Regions from separate parts of the Kineococcus haloalkalitolerans genome, predicted to be linked through region 1. Evidence: riboswitches for the same ligand, from Rfam matches in the RefSeq annotation. Region 1 holds a riboswitch; each other region holds the start of a gene.
What was found. A riboswitch is a leader RNA that binds a small molecule or an ion and turns the genes downstream of it on or off. The one in region 1 is predicted to bind S-adenosylmethionine.
Positions count from the first base shown of each region.

Region 2: another riboswitch for S-adenosylmethionine. It lies ahead of ACRYMY_RS08430 (acyl-CoA dehydrogenase family protein); the one in region 1 lies ahead of ACRYMY_RS11075 (MFS transporter).
Region 3: another riboswitch for S-adenosylmethionine. It lies ahead of ACRYMY_RS15270 (sulfite exporter TauE/SafE family protein); the one in region 1 lies ahead of ACRYMY_RS11075 (MFS transporter).
Region 4: another riboswitch for S-adenosylmethionine. It lies ahead of ACRYMY_RS10265 (ABC transporter substrate-binding protein); the one in region 1 lies ahead of ACRYMY_RS11075 (MFS transporter).

Region 1 covers NZ_JBJLSH010000024.1:14,816-22,129, reverse strand. Annotated here, with positions in the region: gene ACRYMY_RS11085 (ANTAR domain-containing protein) at 1-321, shown strand, start outside; gene ACRYMY_RS11080 (SpoIIE family protein phosphatase) at 340-2,703, opposite strand; SAM riboswitch class I at 2,812-2,900, shown strand; gene ACRYMY_RS11075 (MFS transporter) at 2,894-4,240, shown strand; gene ACRYMY_RS11070 (LLM class flavin-dependent oxidoreductase) at 4,237-5,619, shown strand; gene htpX (zinc metalloprotease HtpX) at 5,755-6,636, shown strand; gene ACRYMY_RS11060 (alpha/beta hydrolase family protein) at 6,695-7,314, opposite strand, start outside.
Region 2 covers NZ_JBJLSH010000016.1:48,964-56,277, forward strand. Annotated here, with positions in the region: gene ACRYMY_RS08425 (AAA family ATPase) at 1-1,080, shown strand, start outside; SAM riboswitch class IV at 1,197-1,307, shown strand; gene ACRYMY_RS08430 (acyl-CoA dehydrogenase family protein) at 1,366-2,670, shown strand; gene ACRYMY_RS08435 (NADPH-dependent F420 reductase) at 2,735-3,415, opposite strand; gene ACRYMY_RS08440 (GNAT family N-acetyltransferase) at 3,487-4,563, opposite strand; gene fdxA (ferredoxin) at 4,659-4,985, shown strand; gene dapC (succinyldiaminopimelate transaminase) at 4,982-6,148, shown strand; gene ACRYMY_RS08455 (citrate synthase) at 6,244-7,314, shown strand, end outside.
Region 3 covers NZ_JBJLSH010000040.1:33,439-40,752, forward strand. Annotated here, with positions in the region: gene ACRYMY_RS15265 (nitrite/sulfite reductase) at 1-1,467, opposite strand, end outside; SAM riboswitch class IV at 1,772-1,886, shown strand; gene ACRYMY_RS15270 (sulfite exporter TauE/SafE family protein) at 1,919-2,824, shown strand; gene fdxA (ferredoxin) at 2,821-3,138, shown strand; gene ACRYMY_RS15280 (GGDEF domain-containing protein) at 3,222-4,175, shown strand; gene ACRYMY_RS15285 (asparagine synthetase B family protein) at 4,239-5,714, shown strand; gene ACRYMY_RS15290 (MFS transporter) at 5,743-7,038, shown strand; gene ACRYMY_RS15295 (ABC transporter permease subunit) at 6,959-7,314, opposite strand, start outside.
Region 4 covers NZ_JBJLSH010000021.1:61,183-68,496, forward strand. Annotated here, with positions in the region: gene ACRYMY_RS10250 (LLM class flavin-dependent oxidoreductase) at 1-1,292, opposite strand, end outside; gene ACRYMY_RS10255 (carbohydrate ABC transporter permease) at 1,361-2,179, opposite strand; gene ACRYMY_RS10260 (carbohydrate ABC transporter permease) at 2,176-3,141, opposite strand; gene ACRYMY_RS10265 (ABC transporter substrate-binding protein) at 3,138-4,556, opposite strand; SAM riboswitch class I at 4,758-4,853, opposite strand; gene ACRYMY_RS10270 (Rne/Rng family ribonuclease) at 5,321-7,314, shown strand, end outside.

The sequences.
Region 1 (7,314 bases):
GACCTCGTCGTCGACGGGCCGCGCCCGTGCGACGGGGGCCGGCTGCTGACGGTCCGCGGCGAGGTGGACCTGCTGACCGCGCGCCGGTTCGCGGCCGCCGTCGGCACCGCCGAGGCGCAGGCCGCCCCGCCCGAGCGCGTCGTCGTCGACCTCACGGGCGTGGACTACCTCGGCTCGGCCGCCGTGTCCGTGCTGACGGCCGCCGACCGCCGCTGCCGCCGCGCCGGCACGCCGCTGACCGTGGTCCTCGACCGCGACTGCGACGTGCGCGACGCCACCGGGCTCGGCGCGCTGGACGTCCGCGCGGGCGTGCCCGGCTGACCCGATGACCGGCGCCCCTCAGGGGTCGCGGGGCAGGGCCACGAGGTCCAGGACGAGGGCGGCGGTGCTGCCGTCGGGTGCCCGCAGCGCCAGGGCGCCGGCGCCCACGGCGTCGCGCACCGCCCACAGCGCCCGCACCCCCGCGCTGGCCAGGTGCGTCACCCCGGCCAGGTCCACCCGCAGGGGGAGGGCGCCGTGCCGGCCGGCGCGCAGCAGCTCCTCCTGCAGCAGGGGCGCCGACTCCAGGTCCACCGGGCCGCGCACGCGCACCGGCACGGGCGCGCCCGGCCCGCCGGCCGTCAGGACCCGCACCGCGAGGACACCGTCGTCACCCGCTCCCGCGCCGTCGTCGCCCGCTCCGGCGGCGTCCTCCCCGCCGGGGTCGCGCTGGTCCACGTCGGCGCCCAGCACCCGCCGCACGCGCACCGTCGTGCCCGCCCCGCCGCCGCCGGTCCCGCCGCGGTCCACCCGGACGCTGCCGGCGGCGCCCACCATCACCAGGCCGCGGCCGCGGTCCCCGGGGTGGGCGTCCGCCGGCCGCCACCGCCCGTCGTCGCTCACCTCCAGCAGCGCGGCGCCGTCGTCCTCCAGCCGCGCCCGCACCTCCACCCGCCCCGGCGGGGCGTCGCGGTAGGCGTGCTCCACGGCGTTGGTGACGGCCTCCCCGGCGGCCAGCGCCAGCAGCCGCCGGTCCCGCGACCCCGCACCGGCCGCCTCCAGCCAGGCCGCCACCTCCCGCCGCAGCCGGCGCACCGACGACGGCAGCGCCGGCCCGCCGCACCGCAGCGGGGCCACGGGCGGGCGCGGGCGCACCGCGAGCACCGTCGCGTCGTCCTGGACCGCGCCGTCGAGCAGGGCGGTGACCACGTCGTCGACGACGGCACCGGCCGCTCGCCCGGGCGGGGCGGCCGCGCGCGCGGCGGCGTCCGCCAGGGCCCGCAGGCGCTGCGGCAGGGGCGTGCCGCGCCGCTCGACGAGCCCGTCGGTGTGCAGCAGGAGCAGCTCGCCCGGCCCGAGCCGGTCCACGGCCGTGGGCGGCAGCGCGCCGGGGGCCGTCAGCGAGGACGTCAGCGGGGCCGCGCCGGTCGCGGGCAGCCGGCGGACCCCGCCCGGGCCCGCCACGAGCGGCGGCGGGTGGCCCAGCACGGCGTGCTCCACCTCGCCCGTCGCGGGGTCGAGCACCGCCGCGCACACCGTGGCCGCCGACGCCCCCGGCACCCGGGCGGCGGCGCGCGCCAGCGCGGCCAGCGCGACCGGCAGCGCGTCGCCGTCGGCCAGGCGCTGCTCCAGCACGGCGCGCAGCTGCCCCATGACGGCCGAGGCGGCCACGCCGTGCCCGACGACGTCGCCGACGACCAGCGCCAGCCGCCCGTCCGGCCGGACCAGGGCGCTGAACCAGTCGCCGCCGGCGCGGGCGCCGTCCCCGCCGGCGACGAGGTAGCGGGCGGCCGTCTCCGCGCGCGGCAGCACCGGCAGGCTCGCCGGCAGCAGCGCCCGCTGCAGCTGCCGGGCCACCTCGCGGGCGCGCGCGTACCGCTCGCGGACGGCGCGCTCCTCGCGCTCGCGCACCAGGCACAGGTAGGCGCGCGGCACGACGTCGGCCAGCAGGTCCAGCTCGTCCGCGCGCCAGCGCCGCCCGGGCGCGTCCCGCACCCGCAGCAGGAACACCCACCGCCCGCCCGTGACGAACGGCACGAGGACGTCACCGTCCTCGACGAGCACCTGGCCCGCGCGCAGCCGCGCGGCGAGGGCGGCGCCCGGCGGGTCGGCGCCGGGCCCGCGGTGCGTCCCGTCACCGGGCTCGTCCGCCACCACCTCCAGCGGGGCCCCGGCCGCCGCGCCGCCGTCCGGCTCCACCGCCCACGCGGTGACGCGGGCGGCGCCGGTGTGGGCGGCGACGCGGCGCGCGATGCCGCGCAGCGCCGCCAGCCCGGACGCCTCGCGCGCGAAGTCCTCCCCGACGGCGGCCAGCACGGCCGCGGCCTCCTCGCGGCGGCGGTGGTCGGTCACGTCGGGGTTGGCGCCCGTCAGGCCGAGGAAGACGCCGTCGGCGGACCAGCGGGGCGCCGCCTGCGTCTCGATCCAGCGCCACTGCCCGTCGGCGCGCCGGACCCGCACCTGCGCGCGGAACCCGCGCCGCTGCGCGGTCGCCTCGTCGAACGCGCGCAGGTAGGCGTCGGCGTCGTCCGGGTGGCAGATCGAGCGCCACGACGTCCCGGCCATCCGCTCCGGCGTGGTGCCGAAGAACTCCAGGCAGGCGCGGTTGACGAACGTGCAGCGCCCGGCCGCGTCGGTCGTCCAGATCGTCAGGTCGACGCTGTCGGCGGTGGCGCGGAACAGCGCGAGGGCCTCCTCGGCGCCGACGTCGCCCCCGCTGTGCACGGCGCGAGCCTCCCGCCGCGCCCGCGCCGCCGCAACAGCCCCGGTGCGACGCGCCGTGACGGGGCGGGCGCGTTGCGCGCTCCGGAGGCGATGGCCTAGCGTTCCCGGCGGCCATCCAGAGCGACCGAGAGACCTGGCTCGTCGACGTCGCAGCAACCACCCGCGAGGGACGGTGCTACCGCCAGGACCGATGGGAGACGCACCCGCAGTGAGCACCGCCCCCGCGCCCTCGCGCGCCCTGCCCGCCCCCGACGTCGCGCGCCGCCGCGCGGCCCTCGGCTCCTTCGTCGGCACCACGATCGAGTGGTACGACTACTACCTCTACGGCACGGCGGCCGCCCTCGTCCTGGGCCCGCTGTTCTTCCCGCAGTCCAGCACCGCGGCCGGCACGGTCGCGGCGTTCGCCACCTACGCGGTGGGTTTCGTGGCCCGCCCGCTGGGCGGCGCCGTCGCCGGCCACCTGGGCGACCGGGTGGGCCGCAAGGCCGTCCTCGTGGCGGCGCTGCTGCTCATGGGCGTGTCCACCACGCTCATCGGCCTGCTGCCGACGTACGCGCAGATCGGCGTGTGGGCGCCCGTGCTGCTGACCCTCGCCCGGCTGCTGCAGGGCTTCTCCGCCGGCGGGGAGTGGGGCGGCGCGGTGCTGCTGTCCGTCGAGCACGCCCCGCCGGGGCGGCGCGGCCTGTACGGCGCCGTCCCGCAGATGGGCTCGGCGGCCGGCATGGTGCTGGCCAGCGGTGGTTTCTGGCTGACGCGCACGCTGCTGGACGACGAGCAGTTCTTCTCCTGGGGCTGGCGGGTGCCGTTCCTCGTCAGCGCCGTCCTCGTCGTCGTCGGCCTGCTCATCCGGCTGAAGGTCACCGAGTCGCCGGCGTTCCGCGCGGTGCGCGAGGCTGGGGAGGTGGCCCGCCAGCCGGTCCTGGAGGTGCTGCGCCGCAACCCGCGCGGCGTCCTGCTGACGACGGGCATGCGGCTGGGGCAGAACGGCGGCTACGTCCTCTACACGGTGTTCGCGTTGAACTACCTGGCCAACCAGGTGCGCGAGGACGGCGCCGACCTGGGCCTGCTCGCGGTCCTCGTCGCCTCCGTCCTGAGCCTGGCCGCGACCCCGCTGTGGGGCCGGCTGTCGGACCGGGTGGGCCGCAAGCCGGTGTACCTGTTCGGCGCCGTGCTGACCGCCGTGTTCACCGTCCCGGCGTTCTGGCTGCTCGACACCGGCGCGGGCCTGCTGATCGGCGCGGCCGTCGTCGTGGCCGTCAACCTGGGCCACGACAGCATGTACGGGTCGCAGGGCGCGTTCTTCGCCGAGCAGTTCGACGAGCGCACCCGCTACAGCGGCGCCTCGCTGGGCTACTCGATCGGCGCGGTCCTCGGCGGCGGCCTGACCCCGCTGATCGCCGCCGCGCTGCTGGCCGCCGGGGACGGGTCGCCGTGGCTGGTCGCCGGGTACCTGAGCCTGCTGGCGGTGCTGACGGCCGTCTCGGCGGCCGCCGCCCGCGAGACCGCGTTCGCGCCGCTGGCCGGGAGCGAGCGGTGAGCGCCACCCCCGCCGGGCGCGGCCCGCTGCGGCTGAACGCGTTCGCCATGGCCTGCGTGGGCCACCAGGCCGCGGGGCTGTGGGCGCGGCCGGAGGACCGCAGCGCCGACTACCGCACGCTGGAGCACTGGACGTCGCTGGCGCGGCTGCTGGAGCGCGGCGGGTTCGAGTCGCTGTTCCTGGCCGACGTCCTCGGCGTCTACGACGTGCACGGCGGCTCGCGCGACGCCGCGGTGCGCGCCGCCGCCCAGGTCCCCGTCAACGACCCGCTGGGCGCGGTCTCGGCGATGGCGGCGGTGACGCGGACGCTGGGCTTCGGGCTGACCGTCACCACGACCTACGAGCAGCCGTACTCCCTGGCGCGGCGGCTGACGACGCTGGACCACCTCACGGGCGGGCGCGTGGCGTGGAACGTCGTCACCGGCTACCTGGACTCCGCGGCCCGCAACCTCGGCTTCACCGCGCAGGTCGCCCACGACGAGCGCTACGAGGTCGCCGAGGAGTACCTGGAGGTCTGCTACAAGCTGTGGGAGGGCTCCTGGGAGGACGGCGCGGTCGTGCGCGACGCCGAGCGCGGCGTCTTCGCCGACCCGGCCAAGGTCCACGACATCGCCCACCACGGCCGGTACTTCGACGTCCCCGGCGCGTTCCTGTGCGAGCCGTCGCCGCAGCGCACCCCGGTGATCTTCCAGGCGGGCTCGTCCCCGCGCGGGCAGCGCTTCGCCGGCACCCACGCCGAGGCCGTCTTCGTCATCGGCCCCACCGCGCGGCACGTGCGCCGCTCGGTGGACGCGCTGCGCGAGCAGGTCGAGCGGGCCGGCCGCGACCCGCGCGCGGTGCGGGTGTTCGCCGGCCTGACGGTCGTGGTGCGCCCGGACGACGCCGAGGCCGCGGCCCTGCTGGCCGACTACCGCGAGCGCGCCAGCCGGGAGGGGGCGCTGGCCCTGTTCGGCGGGTGGACGGGCGTCGACCTGGCCGGGCTCGCCCCGGACGCGCCGCTGCAGCACGTCACCACCGACGCCAACCGCTCGGCGCTGGCGAGCTTCACCCAGGACCCCGAGCGCACCTGGACGGTCGACGACCTCGCCCGCTTCGTCGCCGTGGGCGGGCGCGGGCCGGTGCTGGCGGGCTCACCGGCCACCGTGGCCGACGCCCTGGAGGAGTTCTCCGACGTCGCCGACGTCGACGGCTTCAACCTCATGTACGCGACGATGCCGGGCACCTTCGCCGACGTGGTGGACCACCTCGTGCCCGAGCTGGAGCGCCGCGGGCGGCTGGCGCCCCGGCCCGCGGCCGGCACGACCCTGCGCGAGCGGCTGGGCACGGGCGAGGGCCCGCGGCTGGCGGCCGCGCACCCGGGCGCGCGCCACCGGCGCTGACCGGCCCTGTCCCGCGGCGCCCCCGGGTGGTGCGCCGGAACGCCTCCCCGCCGCGGGGCGTTGCACCGGTGCGCCCGGGCAGCCGTCCCGCCGGGCGCCACGTCGTCCGGGGCGCGAGACGAGGGAGGGGCCGGGTTGCACCGCCACCACAACGGTCTGAAGACCGCCGCGCTCTTCGGGGCCATCTGGGCCGTCCTGCTCCTGCTGGGGTGGGTCCTGGCCAGCTCCTTCCGGGCGCCGGTCTTCCTGCTCGTCTTCGCCGTCCTCGGCGTGGTCACCACCGCCTACGGCTACTGGAACTCCGACAAGCTGGCGATCCGCGCCATGCGCGCGCGGCCGGTCTCCGAGGCCGAGCAGCCGGCGATGTACCGGATCGTGCGGGAGCTGTCGAACCGCGCGCAGCAGCCGATGCCGCGCCTGTACGTGTCCCCGACGATGGCGCCCAACGCCTTCGCGACGGGCCGCAACCCCGACAACGCGGCCGTGTGCTGCACCGAGGGGATCCTGCAGATGCTCGACGAGCGGGAGCTGCGGGGCGTCCTCGGGCACGAGCTGATGCACGTCTACAACCGCGACATCCTCACCTCGTCGGTGGCCGCGGCCGTCGCCGGGCTCATCACCTCGATCGCCCAGTTCGGGATGTTCTTCGGCGCCTTCGGCGGCGGCGGCCGCGACGGCGAGCGCGGCAACCCGATCGCCGTGCTGCTGCTGTCGCTGGCCGCGCCGATGGCCGCCACCCTCATCCAGCTGGCCATCAGCCGCACCCGCGAGTACGACGCCGACGAGGACGGCGCGAAGCTGACGGGCGACCCGCTGGCGCTGGCCTCGGCGCTGCGCAAGCTGGAGATGGGCACCCGGCAGCTGCCGCTGCCGCCCGAGCGCGAGCTGGTCAACTCCAGCCACCTGATGATCGCCAACCCGTTCCGCGGCGGTGGCGTGTCGAAGATGTTCGCCACCCACCCGCCCATGGCCGAGCGCATCGCCCGCCTGGAGGGGCTGGCCGGCTACCGCCGCTGACGCGGCGAGCGCCCGCTCGACCCGCGCCCGCCCGGCTTCACCGGGCGGGCGCGCGCGTTCAGGCGCCCAGCGCCTCCAGCTGCGCGGTGATCCAGTCGCGCACCGAGCCCCACGTCTCCTCGCCGACGTACAGCGGGTCGACGTGGGTGCCGCCCTCGAACAGCTGCAGGGACACGGTGTCGCCGGCGGCCGTCGCGGCGTCGGCGAACTCCTGCGTCTGGGTGACGGGGACGGTGTCGTCGGCCGTGCCGTGCACGACGCGCAGGGGCACCCCCAGCGGCACGAGCCGGGTCGGGTCGCCGAGGGCGTAGTGCTGGTCCACGACGTCGGCGGGCCCGCCGAAGACGGCGACGACGTTCGGGTCGCCGGTCTCGCCGCCCAGCGCGGTGGGGTGCAGCACGCCGGACATCGACGCGGCCACCGCCGGCACGACGCGCGGGCCGGAGCCGGGGGCGCCCTCGGGCAGCCGCGGCCGGGCCGCGGCCCACAGCGCCAGGTGCCCGCCCGCGGAGTGCCCGACGACGGCGGTCCGCTCCAGCGGCAGGCCGTGCTGGGCGGCGGCCTCGGCGGCCATGTCCACGGCCGTGGCCACGTCGGTGAACGTCCCCGTCCAGCCGCCGCCGTCGTCGTCGTAGCCGCGGTAGTCGGTGTTGAGGACGGGCCAGCCGCGGCCGACGA
Region 2 (7,314 bases), on a different contig from region 1:
GGCGCGCTGGTCGACCTGGCCAACCGCTTCCTGCCCGAGGGCCGCCGGCTGCGCCGCCCGCGCACCGAGCCCGCCGAGGTCCTCGTCGTCGCCGCGACCAACCGCGCCGACGCCCTCGACCCCGCGCTGCTGCGCCCCGGCCGCTTCGACCGCCGCCTGGCCTTCGGCCTGCCCGACAAGGCGGCCCGGCGCGAGCTGGTGGACCACTTCCTGGCCCGCAAGGCCCACGAGCCGGCCCTCGACGAGGCTGAGCGCCGCGACGCGCTGGCCGGCGTCACCTCCGGCTACAGCCCCGTGATGATCGAGAACCTGCTCGACGAGGCCCTCGTCAACGCCGTGCGCCGCGGCGGCGACGGGATGTCGTGGGCGGACCTGGAGCACGCGCGCCTGGTCACCGAGGTCGGCCTGGGCCAGCCCGTCGGCTACACCGCGCACGAGGCGCGGCTCATCGCCACGCACGAGGCCGGGCACGCCGTCGTGGCCCACCTCGTCGCCCCGCACCGGCGCCTGGACGTCCTGACGATCGTCAAGCGCGCCAGCGCCCTCGGGCTGCTCGCCCACGGCGACGTCGAGGACGTCTACACGCGCTCGCGCTCGGAGCTGGCCGGGCTCATCCGCATCGCCTTCGGCGGGCAGGTGGCCGAGGAGCTGTTCTTCGGCGACGTGTCCACGGGCCCCTCCGGCGACCTGCAGGCCGCCACGACGACGGCCGCGCAGATGGTGGGGGCTGCCGGGATGGCCGGGACGCTGGTCTCCTTCGCGGCGGTGCAGAACGGCGCGTTCGCCGACGGCAACCTCGTCTCCCGGGTCCTGGGCGACGCCGAGGGCCGTCGCCTGGTCGAGGCGCTGCTGGCCGAGCAGAAGGAGGCCGTGCGCGAGCTGCTGGGGCGCCACCGCCACCTGGTGGCCGCCCTGCGCGACGCGCTGCTGGAGCGCCACGAGCTCATCGGCCACGAGATCACCGACGTGCTCGCGGCCGCCGCGCACGAGCCCGCTGCCGACGCGGCCGGCGGGCCCGAGCGGGTGCTGGACCTGCGCGACGGGGCGGTCCTGCCCACCGGCCCGCGCCCGCCCGCCTGACCCGCCCGCTCGCCCCGGCCCGCGCGCCCCGCCCCGCCCGCCGGGGTCCGGGGCGCGCGGCGCTCAGCCGCGGCGCTGCTCGACAGCGCCGGTGCGCTCGTGGCACGCTCCGCGCAGGTCATGAGCGCCAGCGCCAAGCCCCGGCTCGCTGGCCGGCAACCCTCCACGTCGTGGGGTGCCCCGGGTGATGACCTGACCTGGTGCTGACGCACGGGTAAGGACGGGCGCTCGCACGACACCTCCCGGGCCGACGCACCTCAGCGTCCACGACCGGAGGAGCAACGGGTGAGCACCGCCACCGACGACCAGACCACCGAGCGCACGAGCGCCGGGCCGGACGCCGCGCAGCGGCTCGCCGCCGTGCGGGAACGGCTGCGGCCGCTGCTGGAGCGGATCGCCGAGGGCACCGTGCAGCGCGAGCGCGGCCACGTCCTGCCCCGCGAGCAGGTGCGCGAGCTGCTGGACGCCGGGTTCGGCCGGCTGCGGGTGCCCGTCGAGGAGGGCGGGGAGGGGCTGGACGTGCGCGGGCTGGCCGAGGTCCTCGTCGACGTGGCCGCCGCCGACCCGAACCTGCCGCAGGTCTTCCGCGGCCACCTGGCCTGGGTCGAGCACCTGCTGTCCCTGCCGGCGGGGGAGTACCGCACCCGCTGGGTCGAGCGCGTCGTGGCCGGTGAGCTGGTCGGCAACGCCTGGAGCGAGACGGGCGACGCCGCGACCGGGAAGCAGCAGACCGTGGTGACCCGGCGCGACGGGCGCTGGGTCGTCGACGGCCGCAAGTACTACACGACCGGCACGATCTTCGCCGACTGGACGGACGCGACCGCGCGGCGCCTCGCCGGGGACGGCACCGAGGAGGTCGTCACCGTCCTCGTGCGCACCGACCAGCCGGGCGTGCGGGTCAGCGACGACTGGGACGGCTTCGGGCAGCAGCTGACCGGCACCGGCACCCTCGTGCTGACCGGCGCGGTGGTCGAGGACGAGGACGTCGCCTCCTTCACCGACCGCTTCCGCTACCAGACGGCCCTGTACCAGCTGGTGCTGCTCGCCGTCCTCGCCGGCGTCGCCGAGGCCGTCGAGCGCGACACCGGCGCGCAGGTGCGCTCGCGCACCCGCAGCTACACGCACGGCTTGGCGCCGCTGGTGCGCCACGACGCGCAGGTCCTCGCCGTCGCCGGAGAGGTCTCGGCCACCGCCTTCACCGCGCGCGCCCTCGTGCGCTCGGCCGCCGAGGCCGTGCAGGCGGCCGCCGACACCGCCCACGAGCGCGGCTCGGCCGCCGACCGCGCCGCCAACGTGGAGGCGGAGGTGCGCACGGCGCAGGCGCAGGTCGTGCTGTCGGAGAGCGTGCCGCGCGCCGCGACCCTGCTGTTCAACACCCTGGGCGCCTCGGCGACCAGCCGGGCGCGGGCCCTGGACCGGCACTGGCGCAACGCCCGCACCGTCGCCTCGCACAACCCGGTGATCTACAAGCAGCGCATCGTGGGGGACTGGTCGGTCAACGGCACCGAGCCGCCGTTCGTCTGGGACGTCGGCACGCACGCCTCCGTGGACGCGGCGGCCGTGCGGGCCGCCGAGGGCGCCCGCGGCTGAGGCCGGACGGCGACGACCTGCGCCCCAGCCGCGGGAGCGGCGGGGGCGCCGGTCGTCGCCGGTGTCAGCGCACCGAGCGGTCGGCGCGCTCCAGCAGCGGCAGCAGGTCCTCGCGGGTGGTGCGGCGCGGCCGCTCGGGGTCGCCGTCCTCGGTGTACGCGCCGGCGTAGGCGGGCTGGTCGCGCTGGAAGCGCCAGCTGTCGGCCAGGGAGCCGGTGTCGAGCACGTCGTAGCCCAGGGAGTCCAGGAAGGCGGCGACGACCCGCTCGGCGTCCTCGTCGTCCCCGGCGGTCAGCAGCGTCGTCCGCTCCGGCGAGCCCGCCGGGCGCTGCAGGACGCCGAGGTTCGCGGCGAAGATGTTGTTGAACGCCTTGACGACCCGGGCGCCGGGGAAGTGGCGCTGCACGAGCTCGCTGGTCGTCAGCTCGTGGCTGTCCAGCTCGGCGGTGTCGCCGTCGCGCTCCGGGTAGTAGTTGCAGGTGTCGACGACGACCTTCCCGGCCAGCAGGTCCGTCGGCAGGTCCCGCACGCGGCCCAGCGGGATGGTCAGCACCACCAGGTCCCGCGCCGCCGCGGCCTCCTCGACGGTGCCGGCGCGCGCCCGGGGGCCCAGCTGCCCGACGAGGTCCGCCAGCGACGCCGGGCCGCGCGAGTTCGCCACGACGACGTCGTGGCCGGCGTCGACCGCCAGCCGCGCGACGGTGCTGCCGATGTTGCCGCTGCCGATGATCCCGATCTCGCTCACGGTCCCTGCAAGGCGCCGCGGGGGCGGGGTGTTCCCGCGGCGCGACGTGGCGCGACGTGCCGCGACGGGCCTCAGGGACCCGGGCGCACCCGGTAGTGGTAGGCGTGGTGCACCCCGAAGCCGGCCCCCTCGTACAGGGCGCGGGCGCCCGCGTCCTCCGCGGCCACCTGCAGGAACGCCGAGACGGCCCTGTGCGCGCGGCCGGAGCCGGCCACCTCGGCCAGCAGCCGGCGGGCCAGCCCGCGCCGCCGGTGGGACGGGGCCACCTCCACGGCCGACACGCCCAGCCAGCCCGCGCCGAGGGACCCGCGCGCCACGGCCACGACGGCGCCGTCCTCGACGACCCGCGCGAACACCTGCGCGTCGGCGGAGGCCAGCACCCGCAGCCCCGCCGGCGGCACCGCCGGCCCGCCGCGGTGGTGGTACCCGGCCAGCCACTGCTCGTCGGGCTCCGCGGTGGACACGACCGAGCACCCGGCCGGCAGCGGCACCTCGCCCGGGCCGGGCAGGTCGTCCACGGCGGCGGTCAGCACCAGCGTCGGGGTGTCCACCGCCCAGCCGAGCGCGGCCAGCTCCCGCGCCACCTCCGGCGCGTCCGGTCCGTCGGGCGCCGTGCCCGCGGCGTGCGGGACGGCCACCCGGGCCGGCAGGCCGCGCCGGGCGTAGAAGGCCTCCACCGCGGCGACCGCCTCGTGCAGCGGGACGCCGGGCGAGCCCAGGGCCAGCGCCGAGTTCGCCCGCCCGGTGAAGCCGCCGGCCGCCCGCAGCCGCCAGCCGCCGAGGCGCTCGACCTCGTGCGGGCGCCAGTGCGCGGCCGCCACCAGCTCCAGCTCCTCCACGCCGACGGCCTCGTGCGGCGCCGCGCGGGACCGGCGCGGCGCCCGGGGCGCCGGCGGCGGGGGCACGGCCTTGCCGGCCAGCAGGTCCGCGCGCCGGACGGTGACCTCGCCGCGGCGGGTGCGCACCACCAGGCGCTCGGAGTCGGCGGCGAGCAGCTCGCCCAGCGCGTCGGCGGCCGAGCCGTCGTCGCGGCGGTGGCGCAGCACCACCCGCGCGCCCGGCACCAGCTCGTGCGGGCGCAGCACGTGGCGCGCCCGCAGGCCGCCGCCCGGCTCCCCGTCGACCCCCGCGCCCAGCCCGCCGCTCACCCGTCCGACCCCCTCCACCTGCCGCCCGCGCGGCCGTCGGGGATACTAGGCGGCGGTCGTGCCCGGCCCGGAGGGCCGGAGGAGGAGGGACGCTCGTGACCTACGTCATCGCCCAGCCGTGCGTGGACGTCAAGGACAAGGCGTGCATCGAGGAGTGCCCCGTCGACTGCATCTACGAGGGCAAGCGTGCGCTGTACATCCACCCCGACGAGTGCGTGGACTGCGGGGCCTGCGAGCCCGTGTGCCCCGTCGAGGCCATCTACTACGAGGACGACGTCCCCGAGCAGTGGTCGGCGTTCACCGCCGCCAACGTCGAGTTCTTCGACCAGATCGGCTCCCCGGGCGGGGCCGCCAAGCTGGGGGAGATCGACGCCGACCACTCGCTCGTGAAGTCCCTGCCCCCGCAGGGCGGGGAGAGCTGAGCGCGCGCGGGGCGGCGCTGCCGGACTTCCCCTGGGACTCGCTGGCCGCGGCCGCCGCGCGCGCCCGCGCCCACCCCGGCGGGATCGTCGACCTGTCGGTCGGCACGCCCGTGGACCCCACGCCCGCCGTGGTCGCCGACGCGCTGCGCTCGGCGGCCGACGCCCCCGGCTACCCGCAGACGTGGGGCACGCCGGCGCTGCGCGAGACCGTCAGCGCCTGGTACGCCCGCCGGCGCGGGGTGGACGGCGTCGACCCGGACGGGGTGCTGCCCACGGTCGGCTCCAAGGAGCTCGTCGCGTGGCTGCCCACCCTCCTGGGGCTGGGGCCCGGTGACGTGGTCGCGCACCCGCCGGTTGCCTACCCCACCTACGACGTGGGGGCCCGGCTGGCGCGGGCCCGCCCGGCCGCGGCGGGCACGGTCGACGAGCTCGACGAGCTCGCCGCGGGCCTGGCGGCGTCGGGGGAGCGGCTGGGCCTGCTGTGGCTGAACTCGCCGTCCAACCCCACCGGCGCCGTCCTGGACGTGCCGGAGCTGGCCGCCGTGGTGCGCTGGGCCCGCGAGCGCGGCGTCGTCGTGGCCAGCGACGAGTGCTACGCCGAGCTGGGCTGGGACGCCGCGCACGACACGACGCGCGGCGGGCTGGTGCCCTCGGTGCTCGACCCCCGCGTCTGTGGCGGTGATCACACCGGGCTGCTGTCGGTGTACTCGACGTCCAAGCAGTCCAACCTCGCCGGCTACCGCGCGGCGTTCGTCGCCGGCGACCCGGCGCTGGTGCGCGACCTGCTGGCCGTGCGCAAGCACGCCGGGATGATCGTGCCGTGGCCGGTGCAGGTGGCGCTGGCGACCGCGCTGGCCGACGACGCGCACGTGGACGCCCAGCGCGAGCGCTACCGCGCCCGCCGCGACGTGCTGCTGCCGGCGTTGCGGCGCAGCGGGTTCCGCGTCGACGCCTCGGGCGCCGGGCTGTACCTGTGGAGCACCCGCGAGGAGGACTGCCGCACCACGGTCGACGCCCTGGCCGGACGCGGCGTGCTCGTGGCGCCCGGGGACTTCTACGGCCCGGCCGGCGCGCGGCACGTGCGGGTGGCGTTGACGGCCACCGACGAGCGCGTCGCGCAGGTCCCGGACCGGCTCGCGGACCTCGCCGGGCCCACCGCCTGAGGACGCGGGCCCAGCCGGTCCGCGGGGCCCCGCGCGAGCGGAGCGTGAGGGACCTGTGTCGCACCCGTGCCCGCCCGGCGGGTACGGTCGGCCGCATGGTGGACTCCGTGACGCTGAAGCACGCAGGTGGCGAGCTGGACCTCCCCGTGACGCCTGCGGCGGAGGGCACCTCCGGCTTCGCGATCAGCTCCCTCATGAAGGAGACCGGCCTCGTCACGCTCGACGCCGGCTTCACCAACACCGCCTCCTGCACCTCCGCGATCACCTACATCGACGGTGACGCGGGGATCCTGCGCTACCGCGGCTACCCGATCGAGCAGCTGGCCGAGCGCTCCAGCTTCCTGGAGACCTCCTACCTGCTCATCCACGGCGAGCTGCCCAGCGCCGAGCAGCTGGAGGCCTTCACCGCCCGGGTCCAGCGGCACACGCTGCTGCACGAGGACCTCAAGCGCTTCTTCGACGGCTTCCCGCGCGACGCGCACCCGATGCCCGTGCTCTCCAGCGCCGTCAGCGCCCTGTCGACCTTCTACCCCAACAGCCTCGACCCGTTCGACGACGAGCAGGTGGAGCTGTCCACCGTCCGCCTGCTGGCGAAGCTGCCGACCATCGCGGCGTACGCGTTCCGCAAGAGCCAGGGCCAGCCGCTGCTGTACCCGGACAACCGGCTGGGCCTGGTGGAGAACTTCGCCCGCATGTCGTTCGGCAACCCCGCCGAGGACTACGAGCTGGACCCGGTGATGGTCAAGGCGCTCGACCAGCTGCTGGTCCTGCACGCCGACCACGAGCAGAACTGCTCCACCTCCACGGTCCGGCTGGTGGGCTCCGGGCAGGCGAACCTGTTCGCGTCCATCTCCGCGGGCATCCACGCCCTGTCGGGGCCGCTGCACGGCGGCGCCAACTCCGCCGTCCTGGACATGCTCGACCACATCCGCACCTCCGACGACGACGTCGACACGTTCATGACGCGGGTCAAGAACAAGGAGAAGGGCGTGCGCCTGATGGGCTTCGGCCACCGGGTGTACAAGAACTACGACCCGCGCGCGGCCATCGTGAAGAAGACCGCCGACGAGGTCCTGTCGAAGCTGGGCAAGCGCGACGAGCTGCTGGACATCGCCATGCGCCTGGAGGAGATCGCGCTCAACGACGACTACTTCGTCGAGCGCAAG
Region 3 (7,314 bases), on a different contig from region 1:
GATGTCGGCGGTCTGGATCCGGGCGCAGGAGTTCGGGCACCCGTTGACGTGCAGGGTGATCGGCGTGTCGAGCTCGATCCCCGCCAGTCGCCGCTCCAGCTCGGCGACCGCGTCCGCCGCCGTGGCCTTGGTCTCGACGATCGCCAGCTTGCAGAACTGTATGCCCGTGCAGGCGATGGTGCTGCGGCGGAACGGCGACGGCGCGGCGGTCAGCCCGAGCTCCCGCGCCGCGGCCAGCAGCGCGTCGACGCGGGCGGGGTCGACGTCCAGGACGACGACCTTCTGGTGCGGGGTCAGCCGCACGCGGCCCGACCCGGCGGCCTCGGCGGCGTCGGCCAGGGCGCGCAGCACCGTGCCGCTGACCCGGCCCACGGTGGGGGCCAGGCCCACGTAGCGGCGGCCGTCCTTCTGCTCGTGCACGCCGACGTGGTCACCGGGACCGCGCGGCGGCGGCGGCGCCGGGCCGTCGGTCAGCCGCCGGCCCAGGTACTCCGTCTCCAGCACCTCGCGGAAGCGCGCGGCGCCCCAGTCGGCGACGAGGTACTTCAGGCGGGCCTTGTTCCGCAGCCGGCGGTAGCCGTGGTCGCGGAACACCCGCACGACCCCGTGCCACACGTCGGGCGCCTCGTCCGCGGTGACGAACGCGCCCAGGCGCTGGGCGAGGTGGGCGCTGGTCGAGAGCCCGCCGCCGACCCACACGTCGAAACCCGGCCCGAGCTCGGGGTGGACGACGCCGACGAACGACACGTCGTTGATCTCGTGGACGACGTCCTGGCTGGGGTGGCCGGTGACGGCGGTCTTGAACTTGCGCGGCAGGTTCGCCAGTTCCGGGTCGCCGACGAAACGCCCGACGATCTCCGCCACGACCGGTGTCGGGTCGACGACCTCCTCGCGGGCGATCCCGGCCACGGGGCTGCCGAGCACGACGCGCGGGGTGTCGCCGCACGCCTCGGTGGTGCGCAGGCCCACGGCCTCCAGCTCCCGCCACACCTGCGGAACGTCCTCGACCCGCACCCAGTGCAGCTGGACGTTCTGCCGGTCGGTGATGTCGGCGGAGTCGCGGCCGAAGCGCGTGGACAGCTCCCCGACGACCCGCAGCTGCTGCGTCGTCAGCGCCCCGCCGTCGATCCGCACGCGCAGCATGAAGAACTCGTCGGACAGCTCCTCGTTCGACAGCTGCGCGGTGCGGCCGCCGTCGATGCCGGGCCGGCGCTGGGTGTACAGGCCCCACCAGCGGAACCGGCCGTTGAGGTCGTCGGGGTCGATGGAGGAGAAACCCTCCCGGGCGTACACGCGCTCGATCCGCTCGCGGACGTCGAGGCCCGGCCCGGCGGCCTTGACCTCCTCGTTGTGGTTGAGCGGTGCCCGACCGTCCACGGCCCACTGGCCGTTGCTGCGGGTGCGCGCGGGGCGGGCCGGCGGCGCGGCGGGTGCGCCGGACGTCGTGAGCGAGGGGTCGGGTGTCATCGGTCCTCACGGGGGTGCGGGCCCTCCGTGAGGAGCGCCCCTAGCGGTGACGGGGAGGGGTGGGGGAGGTGGTGCGGCGGCAGGCGTAGTTGCTGTGCACGCGCATGAGGTCGACGTACCGGCGCGAGACGAGGCGCACGGTCAGCGGCTGGACCACGTCCCCACCGTAGGGCACGCGGAACTCCCGTCAAGCCCGTCGGGGAGTTCCGCGGGTTCTCCGGCGGGTTCTCCGTGCGGTCCGCGAGGAGTTCCGGCCGGTGGCGGGTGTTGACGGTCCGGGCCCGGCGCCCTAGCGTGGTCGGCAGGTCACGAGTGCCAGCGCCAAGCCCCGGCTCGCTGGTCGGCAACCCTCCTCCGCGGCGGGGTGCTCCGGGTGAGGACCTGGTCGGTCGCCGCACGGTGCCCGGCAAGCGCGGACCTGCGGGTCCACCGGGACGAACGGGAACCCCTCGTGCGCAGACTCGTGCTCCTCGCCGTCGTGGGCCTGCTGGCCCAGCTGGTCGACGGTTCGCTCGGCATGGCCTACGGCGTCACCTCGACGACGCTGCTGCTCCTCGTCGGCACCAGCCCGGCCCTGGCGTCGGCGACGGTGCACCTGGCCGAGATCGGCACCACGCTGGCCTCCGGCGCGGCGCACCACCGGTTCGGGAACGTGGACTGGCGCGTCGTCCGGCGGGTCGGGATCCCAGGCGCCGCAGGCGCTCTCGTCGGTGCCACGCTGCTGTCGTCGTTGCCGGCGGACGTCGCCGCCCCCCTCGTCAGCGTGCTGCTGCTGGGGCTGGGCGTGTACGTCCTCGTGCGGTTCTCAGTGACCACCCTGGACGTGCGGTCCCTGCACCGCCCGCTGCGGCGCAGGTTCCTGGCGCCGCTCGGGCTGTTCGCGGGTTTCGTGGACGCGACGGGCGGCGGCGGCTGGGGCCCGGTCGGCACCCCGGCCCTGCTCGCCTCGGGCCGGCTGGAACCGCGCAAGGTGATCGGGTCCGTCGACGCCAGCGAGTTCCTCGTGGCCGTCGCGGCCAGCGCGGGTTTCCTGCTGGGCCTCGGGGCGCAGGGCATCGCCTGGTCGTGGGTCCTCGCGCTGCTCGCCGGGGGGCTGGTGGCCGCGCCGATCGCCGCCTGGCTGGTCCGGTTCGCACCCCCGCAGGTGCTGGGTGCCGCCGTCGGCACCGTCATCGTCCTCACGAACTCCCGCACCCTCCTGCGCACCGACGCCGTCGCCGCGCCGGACGGCGCGCGGTTCGCCGTCTACGCGCTCGTCCTCCTCGCCGGCGGACTGGCCGTGACCAGCGCGGTGCGCCGCCACCGGCGTTCCCGGAGCACCCCCGTCCCCGAGCTGCAGAGGAGCACCCCCGCGTGACCTACGTCGTCGCCCAGCCGTGCGTGGACGTCAAGGACAAGGCGTGCGTCGAGGAGTGCCCCGTCGACTGCATCTACGAGGGCGAGCGGTCGCTGTACATCCACCCCGACGAGTGCGTGGACTGCGGGGCCTGCGAGCCCGTGTGCCCCGTCGAGGCCATCTACCACTCCGACGACGTCCCGGAGCAGTGGTCGGCGTTCACCGCCGCCAACGTCGAGTTCTTCGACCGGGTCGGCTCCCCGGGCGGGGCGGCGGCGCACGGCCCGGTGGCCGGTGACCACCCGCTCGTGGCGACCCTGCCCGGGCCGTCCTGACGGTCCCCGCCCGCGCTGCGCCGTCCGGGTCCTCCCGGCCGCCCGGCCTCAAGGTGCCGGGCCGGACCTCCGATCGGGCAGACGTGGACGATCCCAGCGTGCCGGAGCGCGGTGAGCGGTCCCCGCTGGTGAGCCTGACGCCGCGGCGGCCCGGCGCCGGGCCGTCCCGTCGAGCCCGCGCGTCGTCGCCGAGCGCCCTGGACCGCGAGACCTCCCGCGCCGTGCTCGACAGCACCGCGGCCCTGGTGTGCGTGCTGGACGTCCACGGCCGCTTCACCCTGTTCAACCGCGCCTGCGAGGAACTGACCGGGTACGCGGCCGAGGAAGTGCTCGGCGAGGAGATGTTCGACCTGGTGGTCGTGCCGGAGGACCGCGACCTGGCCCGGCAGGGCGTCGCCCTTGGCGTGGCCCACGGGTCCTCCAGCGTCGCCGAGGGGGAGTGGCTGGACCGTCGCGGCGGCCGGCACCGCATCCGCTGGCACAACACGGTGCTGCTCGACGAGGACGGGGTGCCCGACCGCCTCGCGTGCGTGGGCGTCGACGTCACCGAGCAGCGCCGCGCCGAGGAGATGCTGCGCCAGCTGGCGAGCACCGACCCCCTCACCGGGCTGCTGAACCGGCGCGCGCTGTTCGAGCAGGCCGCTGCGGCCCTCGAGCCCGGCGGCGAGGGCTGCGGCGTCGTGTGCGCCGACCTCGACGGTTTCAAGCGCGTCAACGACGAGCACGGGCACGCCGTCGGCGACGCCGTCCTCGTCGAGGTCGCCGCCCGGCTGCGCTCCGCCGTCCGCGACGGCGACGTCGTCGCCCGCACCGGCGGCGACGAGTTCGTCCTCCTCCTGCGCGGCACCGGGTGCGACCCCGCCGACGCCGCCGCGCGCGCCGCCCGGGTCGCCGCGGCCGGCCCGCTGGCCCGCGCCCACGGCGTCGGCGTGAGCGTGGGGTGGGTCCTCGCGGCCGCCGGCGCCGACGTCGACGAGGCGCTCTCGCGCGCCGACGAGCGCATGTACGAGGTGAAGCGCTCCCGCCGGCTGGGGTGAACGCCGGTCGACCGCTCGGTGCACGTCCTCACCGCCGTGTTACGGCGGTGTTACGTTGCGCGTGTGAGCTTCCACGACCAGTTCGTGCTGGCGCAGGGGCCCCGGGCCCACCCGCAGGGGTGGGGCGAGCGCACGGCGCACGGGTGGACGCTGGCGTCCCACCCGTCCCTGCCGGTCGTCCCGCTCCTCGAGGGCGACGGGAGGACCGCCGGTTGGCTGCTCGGGTGGGTCGTCGCCGAGGACGGTGCCCTGCTGCACGAGCGGGCCTCGCTGCCCGTCGAGGCGGTCACGGGCCCCGGCGGGACGGGCGCCGACCCCGGCGCCGTGGAGGACCACCTCTACCGCTGGGCGGGGCGGTGGGCGTGCCTGCTGCTGCGCGGGCGGGCCCGCCTGCACCTGGACCCCGCCGGGTCGCTGGCCGTGGTGCACTCCCTGGCCGAGCGCGCCGTCGCCTCCACGACCACGGTGCTGCGCTGGGGCGACCCCGAGCTGGCCAGGCGCTGGGAGCGCCGCACGCTGCGCCGCAGCGGGTACCACCCCGCCGGGGTCACCAGCGCCGAGGGCGTGCAGCGCCTCCTGCCCAACCACTACCTCGACCTCGCCTCCTTCGAGCCGGTGCGGCACTGGCCCACCGCGCCGCTGGAACCGGTGAGCTCGGCCGCCGCGACCGCCGAGCGCGTCGAGGTCGTCGCCGGTGCCGTCCGCCACCTCCTCGTGTCGCTGGCGGCCCGGCACGAGCTGCTGCTGCCGCTCACCGCCGGCCGCGACAGCCGCCTCGTCGCCGCCGCCGCCCGCCCCGTCCTCGACCGCACGACGTTCGTCACCTTCGGCTACGAGGACGACCGGCGCACCGACGTCTCCTTCGCCCGCGAGGTCGCCCGGCGCCACCACTTGGACCTGCGCGTGCTGCCGCTCCCGCCGGTCCCCGAGGCCGACGCCCGCCGCTACCTCGAGCGCGTCGGGTACGACGCCCACGAGGGCAAGGCCCGCGACTTCGACCTCGCCGCCCGCGCCCTGCCCCTCGACCGGGCGTGGGTGACCGGTTTCGCCGGCGAGGTCGGCGGCGCGCCCTACTGGCGCGGCACCGACGTGCCCGCGGCCCCGCGGCCCGACGAGCTGCTGCGGCTGGTGCGGCTGCCCCCCGACGAGCGGCACGAGGACGCCCTGGCCCGCTGGCTCAAGGAGGTGCCGCACCGCGACGTGCACGACCTCCTCGACCTGGCCTACCTCGAGATGCGCGTGGGCTGCTGGGCCGGCCCCCAGCTGTACGGGGCCGCGCCCTTCACCCTCAGCGCGATCGCCGTCAACTCCCGGGCCGCTTTCACCGCGATGCTGCAGCTGCCGCTGGAGCACCGCCGGCGGCGCGAGCTGCCGCCGGCGGCGACCCGGCTGCTGTGGCCGGAGCTCGCCCGCCCGCCCTACGGCCGCGCGCCCGGGGTGCGCGGCTGGCCGGTGGCGCTGCGCCGCACCGCCGGCGCCGCGCGCGCCCGGCTGGCGCTGGGGACGCGGGCGGCGCGGCTGACCGGACGGAGCGGGTGACCGGGCGGAGCGGCTAGCGTCCGGGCACGTGCTCCGCCTCCGCGACCGCCCGCGCACCCCGCGCACGCCCTGGTGGAGGTTGCCGGCCCCGGTGCGGACGCTGCTGCTGAGCCAGTTCGCGTTCAACGTCGGCTTCTACCTCGTCGTCCCCTTCCTCGCGGTGCACCTGGCCGACGACCTGGCGATGGCCGGGTGGCTCGTCGGCGTCGTCCTGGGCGTGCGGACCTTCAGCCAGCAGGGCCTGTTCTTCGTGGGCGGTGCGCTCACCGACCGCTTCGGCGTCCGCCCCGTGCTCCTGACCGGGTGCGCGGTGCGGGTCGCCGGGTTCTGCGTGCTCGGGGTGGCGGGGTCGCTGCCGTGGGTGCTCGTCGGGACCGTCCTCACCGGGTTCGCCGCCGCCCTGTTCTCCCCGGCCGTGGAGACGGGCCTGGCCCACGAGGGCCGTCGGCTGGAGGACGCGGGCACCACCACCCGCGCGGAGCTGTTCGCCCTCGACGCCGTCGTGGAGAAGGTCGGCTCGTCCGTGGGGCCGGTGCTCGGCGCGCTGCTGCTGGCCGTCAGCTTCACCACCACCTGCCTGGTGGCCGCGGGCGTCTTCGTCGTCGTCCTCGTGGCGAACGCCCGCTGGGGCCCGCGCGCGCAGCCGGGCGGTCCCGCGCCGGCGGGCGTGCTGCACGGGTGGGGGGCGGTGCTGCGCAACCGCCGCTTCCTCGTCTTCACGGCGCTGTGCTCGACGTCGCTGCTGGCCTACAACCAGATGTACCTGGCCCTGCCGGTGGAGCTGGAGCGGGCCACCGGCTCCACGGCCGCGCTGGGGGCGATGTTCGTGGTCGCCGCGGCGGTGACCGTCACCGCGCAGGTGCCGCTGGCCCGCTGGGCACGGCGCCGCGGCCCGGCCACCGCCCTCCCGCTGGGCTTCTCGGTCACCGCGGTGGCGTTCGCGCTCGTGGCCGCCGCCACGGCCCTGCCTGCGGGTGCCCTGCCGGCGCTCGCCCCGGCCGTGGCGTTCGTCGTCGTCCTGCACCTCGGCTCCGCCGTGGCCGGCCCCCTGGTGCGCGACCTCGTCCCCCCGCTGGCCCGGGAGCGGCACGTCGGGGCCCACTACGGGGTGCTGGCCTCCGCCGGGGGGCTCGCCGTGCTGCTCGGCTCGACGGCCGTGGGCGCCCTCCTGGAACCGGGCGCGGCGCTGCCGTGGCTGCTGCTGGCCGTCCTGCCGCTGCTGTCGGCGGCGGGCCTCGCGGTCCTCACCCGGCGGCCCGCTGCGCCCGCGCACCCCGGGCGCGCCGGAGGCCGGCGGGCGAGGGGGCCAGCGCCGACGCGCTGACCGCGAGCACCGACAGCGCGACCAGCGAGAGCGCCGGCGCCAGCACCACCCACGGCGCGCGCTCCACGTAGGGCAGGCCCTCCGCCAGCACCAGGCCCCAGTCCGGCGTCGGCGGCTGCGGGCCCAGGCCGAGGAAGCCCAGCCCCGCCAGGGCCAGCGCCACCCCCGGCAGGCGCAGGAACGCGTTGCGCAGCACCGGCCCGGCCACCATCGGCAGCACGTGCACCAGCAGCAGCCGCACCCGCCCCACCCCGAGGACGGGCAGGACCCGCACGT
Region 4 (7,314 bases), on a different contig from region 1:
TGCACCTGCCCCTTGCCGTACACCGACTCGCGCAGGGTCTCGCCCTCGTAGTCCTCCGGGTACACCCCGCGGCGCTGCAGCTCCGGGACCAGCAGCTCCACGAGGTCCTCGAAGGTGCCGGGGGTGACGGCGTAGGCGCAGTTGAAGCCGTCGACGTCGCCGACGTCCATCCAGCGCTCCAGCTCGTCGGCCACCGTGGCCGGCGAGCCGACGACGACCGCGCCCATCCCGCCGATGCCGACGTGGTGCGCGATGTCGCGCGGGGTCCACCTCCGGTGCGGGTCGGCCGTGGAGAACGCCTCGACGGCGCTGCGCACGGCCTCCGTCTCGGCGTACTCCAGCGGCTCGTCCGGCGGGTACGTCGACAGGTCCAGCCCGCTCCACCCGCCGTACAGGGTCAGCGCGCCGTCGTAGCTGACGTACCGCAGGTACTCCTCGTGCTTGGCGCGCGCCTCCTCGTCGGTGGGGGCCGTGATGATCGTGACGAGGGTGAACACCTTGACGCTGCGCGGGTCGCGCCCGGCGGCGGCGACCTCGGCCCGCAGCCGGTCCACCCACGGGCGCATCACCTCCGGGCGGGTGGCGGTGTTGAACACCGCCTCGCCGTGCCGGGCGGCGAACGCGATGCCGCGCGGGGATGCGCCGGCCTGGAAGATGACCGGGGTCCGCTGCGGCGACGGCGCGGTCAGGCCGATGCCGGGCACGTCGAAGAACTCCCCGTGGTGCTCGACCGGGTGCACCTTCGCCGGATCGGTGAACACCCCGGCCTCGGCGTCGCGGACGACGGCGTCGTCCTCCCAGGAGCTCTCCCACAGCTTGTAGCAGACCTCCAGGAACTCCTCGCCCAGCTCGTAGCGCTGGTCGTGGCGGACCTGCCTGTCCAGGCCGAGGTTGCGCGCCGCGCTCTCCAGGTAGGAGGTGACGACGTTCCAGCCGACCCGGCCGTTCGTGTAGTGGTCCAGCGTCGCCATCCGGCGGGCGAACGCGTACGGCTTCTCGTACGTCAGCGACACCGTGAGCCCGAACCCGAGGTGCTCGGTGACGGCGCCCATCGCGGAGACCGCCATCAGCGGGTCGCCCACCGGTACCTGCGCCGCCTCGCGCAGCGCCGTCTCCGGGCCGTCGCGGTACACGTCGTAGATCCCGAGCACGTCGGCCACGAACAGGGACGTGAACCGCCCGCGCTCCAGCAGCTTCGCCAGGTCGGTCCAGTAGCGCAGGTCGTCGTAGCGGTGCGACTGGTCGTCCGGGTGGCGCCACAGGCCCGGCGACTGGTGGGCCACGCAGGTCATGTCGAAGGCGTTGAGGTGGATGCGGCGGGTCAACGTCGGCCTCCCAGGGGTGGCGGGGTCGGTGGGGGTCACTTCACGGCGCCGGCGGACAGCCCGCCGACGAGCCAGCGCTGCGCGACGACGGCCAGCACGTACATCGGCACGATGCCGACCAGCGAGGCCGCGGCCTGCTGGCCGAACTGCACGGTGCGGTCGCCCTGGAACAGCGACAGGCCGACCGTCAGGGTCTGGCTGCTGCTGCTGCTCGCGAACGACACCGCGAACAGGAACTCGTTGTAGCTGAGGAACAGGCAGATGAGCAGAGCCGCGACCAGGCCGGGCGCCAGCAGCGGCAGCACGAGGCGGACGAGTCCGCCCGTGGTGCCCAGCCCGTCCACCCAGCCGGCCTCCTCGACCTCCAGCGGCACGCGGCGCACGAACCCGTCGAGCAGCCAGACGGCCACCGGGACGTTCGCCAGGCCGTTGACGAGGACCAGGCCGAGCACGTTGCTGGTCAGCCCGCCGGACTTCAGCAGGTAGTACAGCGGCAGGACCGCCACGATCGGCGGTGCGCAGTAGCTGGCCAGCAGGAGCGTCTGCAGCCGTTCCCCGCGCGCGCCCGCGCGGGCGGTGACGTACGCCGCGGGCACCGCGATGAGGGACGTGACGAGCGTGGCGCCGACCGCGACGACCCAGGAGTTCGCGAGCATCGAGGACAGGTCCACCGTCGCGAACGCGGCCGGGTAGTTGTCCCACACCAGCCGCGTGGGCAGCCAGCCGCCGTTGGCGACGTCGTCGACGCTGCGCAGCGACAGCGAGACGAGGAACAGCACCGGCACCAGCGCCACGAACGCCACCAGCGCCAGCACGAGCCGCAGGCCGCTGCGGCGCAGCACCGCGGCGCTCACCGGTCCGCCCGCACGGCGCGGGCGCGCAGCAGCGTCACCGCGGTCGTCAGCAGGCCGACGAGCAGGGCGAAGACGAGGGTCTGCGCGGCGGCCACCCCGATCTCGTAGCTGCCGCGCATGCCGGTGCGGTAGATCTCGAAGCTCGTCACCACGGTCGACAGGCCGGGCCCGCCCTGGGTGACCACCGCGACGAGGTCGAACACCTTCAGCCCGACGACGAGCTCGACCAGCAGCACGCCGAGCACGCTGGGCAGGACCACCGGCCACACGACGTGCGTGAACGTGCGCACCCGGCCCGCGCCGTCCAGGGCCGCGGCCTCCCGCAGCTCCTCGTCCACCCCCAGCAGCGCCGCGAACACCAGCAGCGTCACCAGCGGCGTCCACTGCCACACGTGCATCACGACGAGCGCGGCGAACGCCCCGACGCTGTCGCCCAGCGGGTTCGCCCCCGGGAACCCGAGGGCGCTGAACACCCCGCCGAACGCGCCGCCGACGGGGGCGAGCATGAGCTTCCACGCCACGCCCACCATCACCGGCGGGGTCACCAGGGGCAGCAGCAGCACCGTGCCCACGACCCCGAACCGCGTGCCGCGCGCGTGCAGCAGCAGCGCCAGCGCGGTGCCCAGCGCGGTGGTCCCCAGCGACGCCGCCACCGCGAACACGACCGAGCGCACCAGCGACCCGGCGAACGCGACCGACTGCCACGCCTCCACGAAGTTGGCGACGCCGGTGGAGCCGCGCAGCGGACGCGCCAGCGAGGAGTCGGAGAACGCCAGCAGGACCACGAACACCGTCGGGTAGGCGAGCATGACGAGCAGTCCCAGCAGGCTGGGCGCGGCCAGCCAGCCCGGCACGTGGCCGGGACGGTGCCGCCCCGGCACCGCGCGCGGCGGGGCGCCGCCACCGGTGACCGCGCGGCGCCCCTGGCGCGGGACGCGGCGGACGTCGAGGCCGCTGCTCATCCGAGCTCGCGCTCCCAGGTGTCCTGCGCGGTGCCCAGCGCCGTCTCGACGTCCTGGCTGCCCTGCATCGCCAGCGCGAGCTGGTCGACGAGGTCCTGCAGCAGCTTCGGCGCCCCCGCCCGCCGCGGCCAGGCCAGCGCGTCGCTGGTCAGGCCCTCGCGGATGACGTCGGTCGCGGCGCCGGCCGCCGCGGCGTACTCCGGCGACTCCAGCACGCTCGTGCGGGCCGGGTCGATGCCCGACCCGGCGGTGGAGGCCAGCAGGAAGTTGCGCTCGCGGTCCGTCGCCCACTTCACGAACGCCGCGGCGACCTCCGGCTGCCCCGACCCCGTCGACACCCCGAGGCCGAAGCCGGCCTCCAGCGCGGTGCGGGGCGTCGTGTTCGACCCGCCCACCGGCAGGGTGACGACCCCCCACTTGTCGACCACCTGCGAGCTCTCCGGGTCCTGCGCCTTCAGGCCCAGGTCGGTCCAGGTGTCGATCATGGCGCCCTGCCCGGCCAGGAAGGCGGAGTTGGCCTGGTCGAAGCCCGTCTGCAGCGGGGTGGGCAGCGCGTGCGGCTGCACGTCCACGAGGTGCTGCAGCGCGGCCACCGCCGCCTCGCTCGTCAGGGTCGGGCGGCCGGAGTCGTCCACGAGCGTGCCGCCGTAGCCGGCCAGGCGGTTGACGAAGGAGCAGCCGAGGATCATCGGCACCTGCTGCGCCTGCACGACGGCGCCGTGGACGCTGCCGCCGGAGTCGCGGGTGATCTTCGCGGCGGCCTCGTCGTACTCGTCCCACGTGGCCGGCGGCGCGACGCCGTACCGCTCGAACACCTCGGCGTTGTAGTAGAGGACGTGCGTGTCGCCGTCGAACGGCAGGCCGTACCGGCGCCCGTCGAGCAGCGTGTACGGGTCGTGGACCGCCGGCAGGAAGTCGTCGGCGGCGATGTCGTCGTTGGCGCCGATCCAGTCCGTCAGGTCGACCAGCGCCTCGGCCTCCACGAGGTCGCCCAGGCCGAAGTAGAAGTAGTCGAAGACGTCGAACTCGCCGGCGCCGCCCTGCACGTCGAGGACCTGCTGGCTCGTCAGCTGGTCGTAGGGGACCGCCGTCACGTCCAGCGTGCCGCCGAACTCCTCGGCGAAGGCCGGGCCGAGCAGTTCGGTGAAGGCCAGCCGGTGCGGCTGGTTGACCATCAGCTTGATCGTCGCACCGCGCAGGTCGGCAGCGGGCTCGGCGGCCAGGGCGCTGCTGCTCGAGGCGCCGCCGCAGGCGCTCAGGGAGCCGGTCGCGGCCAGGCCGCCGAGGCCGAGGGCGCCGCCGAGCAGGCGGCGGCGGGAGGTGCGGGCGCGCAGGAGGGCGTCGAGGGACCGCGCGCGGTGGGACAGGGGGGACGCGTGAGACGGGTGGGGCTGCTGGGACGCGGGCGAGGGCATGCGTGGTCTCCGGGGGGTCGCGGACGCGTGCGTCCGTGCGGGAGGTGGGGATCGGGCGCGGGAGGGCCCGGGAGGTGGCCGGTGCGGCCGGGGGTCAGGCCGCCGGCGGCCGACAGGTCGCCGAGCTCGTGCGGGCGAGGTCGACGTGCAGCCGCCGCACCAGGCCGGTGCGGGCGGACGGGGCTCCAGGGCGCACTGCTGCCTCCATCGTCCCTGGCGGGAGCACCTGCCGCGGGGAGCCCGCGGTGGTTGCTGTGGCGTCGTCGAGCCAGGTCTCTCGGCCACTCTGGATGGGTGTGCGGGGGAGCGTAGCGGACGTGCGGGTCCCCGGGGAGCACCTGCGCTGGACCGTTCCACCGGTCGTCCCCGGTCCGCGCGGCGACCCCTGGACCGGCGCGCGCCCCGGCCCGCCCGGCGCGCCGGGGCGCGCGGCGCGAGCTCCGGACCGCCTCGCGGGCGCTGTGAGACACTGCACGTGGTCGTGCGTCCCCTCACACCGGGCGCCCGGCCCGCCGACGTGACCGACGCCCCACCGGGGAGTCCGGGCCGCGCCGGGGCCCCAGGGCCCGGCCGGCGCCCCGGGCCCGCGGGACGGGCGGCGAGCGCCGGCGACGCACCGGCGGCCGCCGCGGACCGACCGCGAACCGCCGGGGTGGACGACTGGACTTCCGTCGGTCGGGACCGATCCCGCCCGACGAGCCCGACGAGACGCCCGGGCGGTCGCGGGGCACCGGTGTGGCGGCCGCCGCGGGCGACGGAGACCCGTGACGACGACCCCTGACGAGAACACCGACGGCGCTGCGACGACGGCGGGCGAGAGCGCCGCCGCCGCAGCCCCCGCGCCCGGCGGCCCCGAGCAGACCCCGGCCCGACCCGCGCGCCGGCGCCGCGCCGCCAGCCGGCCCGCCGGCCCGCCCGTGCGCGCCGAGGACCCGACGCCCGCGGACGCCCCCGCACCGCGGGCTGACACCCCCGCTGACACCCCCGCTGACACCCCCGCTGAGACCCCGGCGGAGGTCCCCGCCGAGGCCCGCGCGGCCTCGCCGTCGCCGGCCGCGCAGGACCCGGGTGACGTGCCCGCGGAGACCATCAAGCCCCGCCGGACCCGCCGCACCCGCAAGACCGCGGCGGCTGCACCCGCCACCGAGCCGGTCGCCGAGCCGGTCGCCGAGCCGGTCGCCGAGCCGGTCGCCGAGCCCACCGCGGACCAGCTCGCCGACCCGGTCGCCGACCAGGCCGCTGAACCCGTGACCGAGCCGGTCGCAGCGGCGCGGCCGCGCCGCCGCCGCGCCACGCGGGCCGCCGCCGCCCCCGAGCCCACCGCGGAGGTGGCCGCCGAGCCCGCCGAGCCCGCCGAGCCCGCCGAGCCCGCCGAGGTGGCGCCCGGGAGCGCGCAGGAGCCCGCCGCGGAGGCCACCGCCGAGGAGGCCGCTGCCGCTGCGGCCGCGGCCGTGGCGCCGGCCCCCCCGGAGCCCGAGCCGGTCCCGGGGCCCGCCGCGCAGGAGGCCGCCGCCCAGCGGTCGGCCGGTGAGCCGGCACAGCAGCGCGACGACCGCGCCGAGCGCGGTCGCGCCGCCGTCGACGACCTCATGGACGACCCCGTCCTGCTGCGCGCCGCCGGGTTCGCGCGCACGGGCGGCGCCGACCGGGCCGCGGAGGCCGCGGCCCGCGCGACGGCCGTCTTCTTCCAGGCGCCCGACGTCGAGCAGCCGCGCCGCCGCCGGGCCTCCTCGCCCGCCGGCCCGCCGCGCCACCGCGACGACCGCGACGACGAGCGGGCGCGCGGCTGGGACGACGCGGACGGGTCCGACGACGACCTCGCCGAGGACCTGGCCGACGACCCGACCGAGGACCCCGCCGGCGACCCCGCGGCCCGCGGTCCGCGCGAGGACGCGGCCGGCGAGGACGACGAGGACGGTCCCGACGCGGCCGGCGACGACCGCGACGACCGCGAGGACGAGGGCGACGACGAGGGCGCCCCGCGCCGCCGCCGCCGCCGGGGTGGCCGGGGCCGCCGCAGCCGCGCCCGCGGTGACGAGCGCGCCGAGGGCGAGGACGGCGGCGACACCGACGAGACCGACGATGCCCGTCCCGCGGACGGTGCGGGCACCGGTGCCGACGACGAGGGCGCCGACGAGGACGCCGAGCGCGCGGGCGACCGCGACGAGCGCGAGGACGCCGGCGGCGAGTCGTCCTCCTCGCGCCGCCGCCGTCGCCGTCGCCGCCGCGGTGGCTCGGACGGCGACGAGCCGTCGCCGGACGACCCGCCGAACACGGTCGTGCGGGTGCGCGAGCCCCGCCGCTCCCGCGGCACCGGCGGCGCCGGCGGCACCGGGGAGGACGAGATCACCGCGCTGAAGGGCTCCACCCGCCTGGAGGCCAAGAAGCAGCGCCGCCGCGAGGGGCGCGAGCAGGGCCGCCGGCGCGCGATCCTCACCGAGGCGGAGTTCCTGGCCCGCCGCGAGAGCGTCGAGCGCGTCATGGTGGTGCGCGAGAAGGACGGCGTCACCCAGATCGGCGTCCTCGAGGACGGCATCCTCGTCGAGCACTACGGCGCCCGGAAGGCGCAGACGACCATGGTCGGCAACGTCTACCTCGGCCGGGTGCAGAACGTCCTGCCGGGCATGGAGGCGGCCTTCGTCGACCTCGGCCGGGGCCGCAACGCCGTCCTGTACGCGGGCGAGGTCAACTGGGACGCCGCGGGCCTGGAGGGCCAGCCGCGGCGCATCGAGGCGGCCCTGAAGTCCGGCGACAGCGT